2 regions of the Kitasatospora sp. NPDC057940 genome follow, and region 1 is predicted to be linked to the other one. Evidence: predicted binding sites of a transcription regulator. Region 1 holds the regulator's gene; the other holds the start of a gene.

What was found. Region 1 encodes HspR, which represses chaperone genes until heat shock. Its sites were predicted from a motif close to TTGAGNNNNNNNNNCTCAA; they were not measured.
Region 2: the regulator HspR is predicted to act here: its motif matches at 1,391-1,409, upstream of lon (endopeptidase La).

Annotation. Positions count from the first base shown of each region.
Region 1 covers NZ_JBHVPH010000001.1:364,669-368,070, reverse strand. The annotation lists gene grpE (nucleotide exchange factor GrpE) at 1-333, shown strand, start outside; gene dnaJ (molecular chaperone DnaJ) at 572-1,729, shown strand; gene ACFVTF_RS01675 (heat shock protein transcriptional repressor HspR) at 1,737-2,261, shown strand; gene ACFVTF_RS01670 (hypothetical protein) at 2,456-3,402, shown strand, end outside.
Region 2 covers NZ_JBHVPH010000026.1:84,951-88,352, forward strand. The annotation lists gene lon (endopeptidase La) at 1-1,368, opposite strand, end outside; gene ACFVTF_RS30415 (rhomboid-like protein) at 1,534-2,331, opposite strand; gene ACFVTF_RS30420 (response regulator transcription factor) at 2,895-3,402, shown strand, end outside.

The sequences.
Region 1 (3,402 bases):
CGCGAGCACGGCGAGGTCACCGGCGGCTTCAAGTCCGTCGCCGAGTCCCTGGAGACGGTCGTCGCCAAGCTGGGCCTCCAGCAGTTCGGCAAGGAGGGCGAGCCCTTCGACCCGACCATGCACGAGGCGCTGATGCACAGCTACTCCTCGGACGTCACCGAGGACACCTGTGTGCAGATCCTCCAGCCCGGCTACCGCATCGGCGAGCGGATCATCCGCCCCGCCATGGTCGCCGTCGCGGAGCCCCAGCCGGGCACCCAGACCACGGCCGCGCCCGACGGCGAGGCGAAGTCCGGGGACGCGGACAAGTCCGACGGTGGTTCGGACAGCTGACAACCTGTGACAGCTGACAACCAGTGCGCTGCGGAGTCGTACGCCGGCCAGTACGGCGGCCGGCTCCGCAGCGCGCTGTCAACAGCGCCAGGTGAAGCGGCTGTTGACAGCGCAGCGACGATGGACATCGGGAGGTGGCGGCAGCTATGAGCAAGCGCAGCGAGCGAATCGTTGAAGGACGAATCGCCGAAAGGCGCGTGTTGCGCGGGGCGGCTGCCGAGCGGAGCGAGGTGGACGCATGAGTGGCAAGGACTACGTGGAGAAGGACTACTACAAGGTCCTCGGCGTGCCCAAGGACGCCACCGCCGCCGAGATCAAGAAGACCTACCGCAAGCTCGCGCGCGAGTTCCACCCGGACGCCAACAAGGGCGACGCCAAGGCCGAAGAGCGTTTCAAGGACATCTCCGAGGCCTACGACGTCCTGTCCGACGAGAAGCGCCGCAAGGAGTACGACGAGGCCCGCAGCCTCTTCGCCAACGGCGGCTTCCGGGCCGGCGGCCCCGGCCAGGGCAACGGCAGCTACAACTTCGACTTCGGCGACCTCTTCAGCGGCAGCCAGAACACCGGCAGCGGCGGGCTCGGCGACGTCTTCGGCGGGCTCTTCAACCGCGGCGGCGGCCGGCAGGCCCAGCCCCGGCGCGGCGCCGACGTCGAGACCGAGGTGACCCTCGCCTTCGACGAGGCCGTCGACGGTGCGACCGTCCCGCTGCGGATGACCAGCCAGGCCCCCTGCCGCACCTGCAACGGCACCGGTGCCAAGTCCGGCACCACCCCGCGGGTCTGCCCGACCTGCGTCGGCGCCGGCACCGTCAGCCGCGGCCAGGGCGCGTTCGCGCTCTCCGAGCCGTGCAAGGACTGCCGCGGGCGCGGCATGATCGTCGACGACCCGTGCGTCGACTGCCACGGCAGCGGCCGGGCCAGCTCCGCCCACACCATGCAGGTCCGCATCCCGGCCGGCGTCCAGGACGCCCAGCGCATCCGGCTCAAGGGCAAGGGCGCCCAGGGCGAACGCGGCGGACAGCCCGGCGACCTCTACGTCACCGTGCACGTCGGCCCGCACCCCGTCTTCGGGCGCAAGGGGGACAACCTCACCGTCACCGTCCCCGTCACCTTCCCCGAGGCCACCCTCGGCGCCACCATCGAGGTGCCCACGCTGAACGGGCCGGCCGTGAAGCTGAAGCTGCCCCCCGGCAGCGCCAACGGCCTCACCATGCGCGCCCGCGGCAAGGGTGCCACCCGCAAGGACGGCACCCGCGGCGACCTCCTCGTCACCATCGAGGTCGTGGTGCCGCGGCACGTCGCCGGGGACGCGCTGAACGCCCTGGAGCAGTACCGCGAGGCCACCGCCTCCGACGACCCACGAGCCGCCCTGTTCCGGGCGGCGAAGGGAGCGTGACGACCAGATGATCCCCGACAGCCCCATCGGCCCCGGCATCGGCGAAGGCCTGCCCGGCATCGGCTCCGGCCTGCCCGGCGACGGCCGCCGCACCCGGCGGCCCGCCGCCCCGCCGCAGTACGTCCTCACCGAGGACACCCCGGTGTACGTCATCTCCGTCGCCGCCGAGCTCTCCGGCCTGCACCCGCAGACCCTCCGCCAGTACGACCGCCTCGGTCTGGTCAGCCCCGACCGCACCGCCGGCCGGGGCCGCCGCTACTCCGCGCGCGACATCCAGCAGCTGCGCGAGGTCCAGCGGCTCTCCCAGGACGAGGGCATCAACCTGGCCGGCATCAAGCGGATCATCGAGCTGGAGAACCAGGTCACCGCGCTCCAGTCCCGCATCGGCGAACTGGTCGACTCGCTCGAAGGCGCCACCAGCGCCCTCCAGCAGCGCGAAGCCGCCGTCCACGCCTCCTACCGCCGCGACCTCGTCCCCTACCAGCCCCCCACCCAGTCCAGCGCCCTGGTCGTCTGGCGCCCCAAACGCTGAGACTTGGCTGAACACCTCCGGCCGCCGGCTCCCCTCCGCCCGGGGGGTGCCGGCGGCTTGATCGTGGTGAGAGAGTGCTGTCGAACAAATCTGGCCGCCCTCACCGATGCCACCCGATCTGGCATGCTGCACTGCGATTCCGGTATTGGTGCCCGGCAGGTAGTGCAGACACGGCCACGGCAAGGAGCCCGCAGATGAGTGGACGAGAACAGCCCGGCACCGCCGCGATTGGGCCCTCCGTCCTCTCGAAAGAAGCGCGGGAGTTGTATCTGGCGGTCATCCGCGAGAACGGACGGCTCCCGAAGGACTCCGACCTCGCCAAGGCGGGCGGGGCCCAGGAGGAGTTGGTGGCCATAGGCCTGCTGGTCGCCGACACCGACGAACCCGGTGTCCTGGTCGCGGTCGACCCCCAGCAGCTGTCCGAGAGCCTCTCCGTGACCTGGCAGCGCCAGGCGCTCGACCTGCTCACCCGCGCGTCGGCCCTCGCCACCGACCTCCACGACCTGACGGCCGCCTACCACTCACCGGAGCAGGCCGGCGGCGCGATCGAGTACGTGCGGGGGAAGGTGCTGATCAACCAGCGGGTGCAGCAGATCGTCGCCAGCGCCTCGGAGGAGATCCTCGCCGCCCAACCGGGCGGGCCGCGCCCGTCGGAGGCGCTCACCGGCATCCTCACCCGCGACCTCGAAGCCCTCCGCCTGGGCATCACGCTCAGGACGATCTACCATCCGAGCACCCGGTACCACGCTCCCACCAGGGAGTACGTGGCCACGATAACCAAGGCCGGCGGACGGTTCCGGACGCTGGAAGAGCCCTACACGCGATTGATCGTCATCGATCGCCGAATCGCGGTCATCCCCATCGCCGAGGACCTCAACCTGGCCGCCTTCGTGCACGACCGGGCCGTCATCAGCTACCTGATCAGCGAGATCTTCGAGCGGAACTGGAGCCGGGCGCTGGACTTCGACGGCGCGCGCGCCGTTCCGCAGCAGGTGGTCTCCGGGATGCGGCAGACGATCATCGACCTCATGCTCGAAGGCGTGAACCACCGGGTGATCGCCCGCAGACTCGGCATCAGTGAAAGGACGCTCGCGCGGCACCTGGCCGAGATGCGCGACGAGCACAATGTCGAGTCACTCTT
Region 2 (3,402 bases), on a different contig from region 1:
CTGCGCCGGGTCCAGCACCTCCAGCAGGGCGGCGGCCGGGTCGCCCCGGTAGTCGGAGCCGACCTTGTCGATCTCGTCGAGCAGGACGACCGGGTTCATCGAGCCGGCCTCCTTGATCGCCCGCACGAGCCGGCCGGGCTGCGCGCCGACGTAGGTGCGCCGGTGGCCGCGGATCTCGGCCTCGTCCCGGACGCCGCCGAGCGCGACCCGCACGAAGGTGCGGCCCATGGCGCGGGCCACCGACTCGCCGAGCGAGGTCTTGCCGACGCCGGGCGGGCCGACCAGCGCCAGCACCGCGCCGCCGCGCCGGCCGCCGACCAGCCCGAGCCCCTGGTCGGCCCGGCGCTTGCGCACCGCGAGGTACTCGACGATGCGGTCCTTCACGTCGGCCAGGCCGGCGTGGTCGGCGTCCAGCACCGCGCGGGCGCCGGCGATGTCGTACGCGTCCTCGGTGCGCTCGCTCCAGGGCAGCTCCAGGACGGTGTCCAGCCAGGTGCGGATCCACGGGCCCTCGGGGGACTGCTCGGAGGCCCGCTCCAGCTTGTCGACCTCCTTGAGGGCCGCGTCGCGGACCTTCTCGGGCAGGTCGGCGGCCTCGACCCGGGCGCGGTAGTCGCCCTCCTCGTCGGCCGGGTCGCCGTTGAGCTCGGCCAGTTCCTTGCGGACGGCCTCCAACTGACGGCGGAGCAGGAACTCCTTCTGCTGCTTGGCCACGCCCTCCTCGACGTCCTTGCGGATGGTGTCGTTGACCTCCTCCTCGGCGAGGTGGTCGCGCAGCAGGGTCAGCGCGTACTCCAGGCGGGCGACCTGGTCGGCCTCCAGCAGCACCTTGAGCTTCTGCTCGGCGGTGGCGAAGGGCGCGTAGCCGATGTTGTCGGCGAGCTCGCCGACGCCCTCGATCTGGGCCACCCGGTCGACGATCTGCCAGGCGCCGCGCCTGCGCAGCCACTGGGTGGACAGCGCCTTGTACTCCTTGACCAGCTCGGCGGCCCGGCCGGCCACCGGGGTGTCCACCGCGGACTCCCGGAAGGGCGTGGTCTCCACCCAGAGGGCGGCGCCGGGGCCGGTGGTGCCGGCCCCGATGCGGACCCGGCGCACGGCGCGCACCAGCGCGGCCGGCTCCCCGTCGGCCAGCCGGCCGACCTGCTCGACGGTGGCCAGGGTGCCGACCGCCGCGTACGAGCCGTCCACCCGCGGGACCAGGAGGACCTGCGGCTTGCCGGTGCCGGTGGCCGCCGCGCGGGCGGCCTCGACCGCGGCGCGCACCTCGGTGTCCTTGAGGTCCAGCGGGACGACCATGCCCGGCAGGACGACCTCGTCGTCGAGCGGCAGCACGGGCAGGGTGAGCGGTGTGGACGTCGATGCCATGATCTCTCCCCAGTCAGTGAAGTTGAGTCGACCTGACTAAGGCCTGGCGCGCGCCGGATGTTCCCGGGGCGGTGTTCGCCGTGAGCGAACAGGAGGGGGTGTGGAGCAAGCGGGGGAGGGCGCGGGAAGTGCCGTCAAAAGCGTCCGGGGCGGCACCCGGAAGGGTCAGCGCACGTCCAGGACCGGAGCGCCGCCCGGCGCGGGCGAGGAGCCCGCGGCCGGCGCCTCGGCCCGGCGCGTCCGCGGCTTCGGCCGCGGCCGGCGGGCCTGGGCCCGGCGCAGCCAGCGCCACAGCGCCACCCCGGTGAGCACCGCGGCCGGGTGCCCCACGGCGGTGACCAGGTCCCGCTCGGTGAGGATCTGCTCGGCGATCAGCAGCCCGGCGCCGCCGAGCGCGACCAGCCGCCCGCGCCACGGCAGCAGCCCGGCCACCGCGCCCAGGCAGGTGAGCACGCCGTAGCTGACGCCGATGTCCAGGTAGTCCAGCGCCCCGGCCTCCATCCGCCCGGTCTCCACCGCGGTGATCACCACGCCCTGGGACAGCAGCGTGGCCGTGACGTGCCCGATCGCGAAGACCGCCGCCGCCCGGGCGGGGCCGATCCGGCGCTCCAGCGGCGCGAGGGTGACGGCGAATCCCCACAGGTACGGCATCCACACCTCGCCGGCCACCCAGAAGCCGCTGAGCACCAGCGCGCGCAGGGGGTGCTGCAGGAGGTTGTGGCCGTCGGAACTGGAGGCCTCCTGCAGCCGCTGCACGAGTTCCGGATCGGCGAGTTTGGCAAAGGTCGTGGTGGCGCCCACCACGGCGAGGTAGCCGAGGGTGAAGGGGTTCCGCCGGGGTGTCGGCACCCGCGCCAGCAGCCACTCGACGACGCCGGTGCGCAGACCGTGCCGGAGCATCCCGTACGGCGGGCCGGCGGTCGACGCCCCGACCCGTCCGACACCTCGCCGCAGTCCAGCCATGCCGCCCTCCGCTCCACGCCGGCAGCCACCGGCCCCTCACCCAGGTGCCCAACGTACCGGCGCGCGCCGCGGATCCCGCCCTGCGGGGCGTTGTCGTGGCCACGTTACGTCGAGGTTCTGAGAGGCATCTGAGAAAAGCCGGTGAAGACCGTCGGGAAACCGGTCGACCGGATTCCTGATATTGGTCCAGACCTTCTTCCGGCGAGCGCACCGACAGGGGCTCTGACCGGCGACTTGGCGTCAACTCGACTGCATACGTACCGTTACGCAGAGAAAAATCGCCGGGTAAGGTATCGGCCCGTGCCCACTCGTGCAGTGGGCTCCGAGGGCGGCCCGACGGCCGGCCCACGGGCCGGAAACGTCCGGTCCACCTGCCGGGAGGCATCCGCTGTCCGTACGCTGCGAAGTGCGCGGGAGAAGTGGGCGGGCGACAATCCGCCCGCCGACCCGCACGCACGACGGGACGGCGGACCCGGCACAGTCCACGACGGAACAAGACTACGAGCGGAGCCCGCCATCCCCACAGGTGGCCGGCCCGCAGCCCTGGGGGCGGTGGCGTGACCGTGACAGAACTTCAGCAGGACAACAACCACAGCGGCGGCACGGTGAGCAGCCAACGCAGAGTGCTGGTGGTGGAGGACGAACCGACGATCGCGGAGTCGATCGCGGCCCGGCTGGGCGCGGAGGGCTTCAAGGTCGCCGTGGCCCACGACGGGCCGGGCGCGGTCGACGGCTTCCACACCTGGCAGCCGGACCTGGTGGTCCTCGACATCATGCTGCCCGGCTTCGACGGCCTTGAGGTGTGCCGCCGGATCCAGGCGCAACGCCCGGTGCCGGTGCTGATGCTGACCGCGCGCGACGACGAGACGGACCTGCTGGTCGGCCTCGGCGTGGGCGCCGACGACTACATGACCAAACCGTTCTCGATGCGCGAACTGGCCGCCCGGGTCAACGTGCTGCTGCGCCGCGTCGAGCGCGCCCAGCAGGCGGCCCGCACGCCCGCGCTCGGCTCGCTGCGCTTCGGCGAGCTGGAGATCGACCACGTGCAGCGCCGGGTCCGGCTCGCCTCGG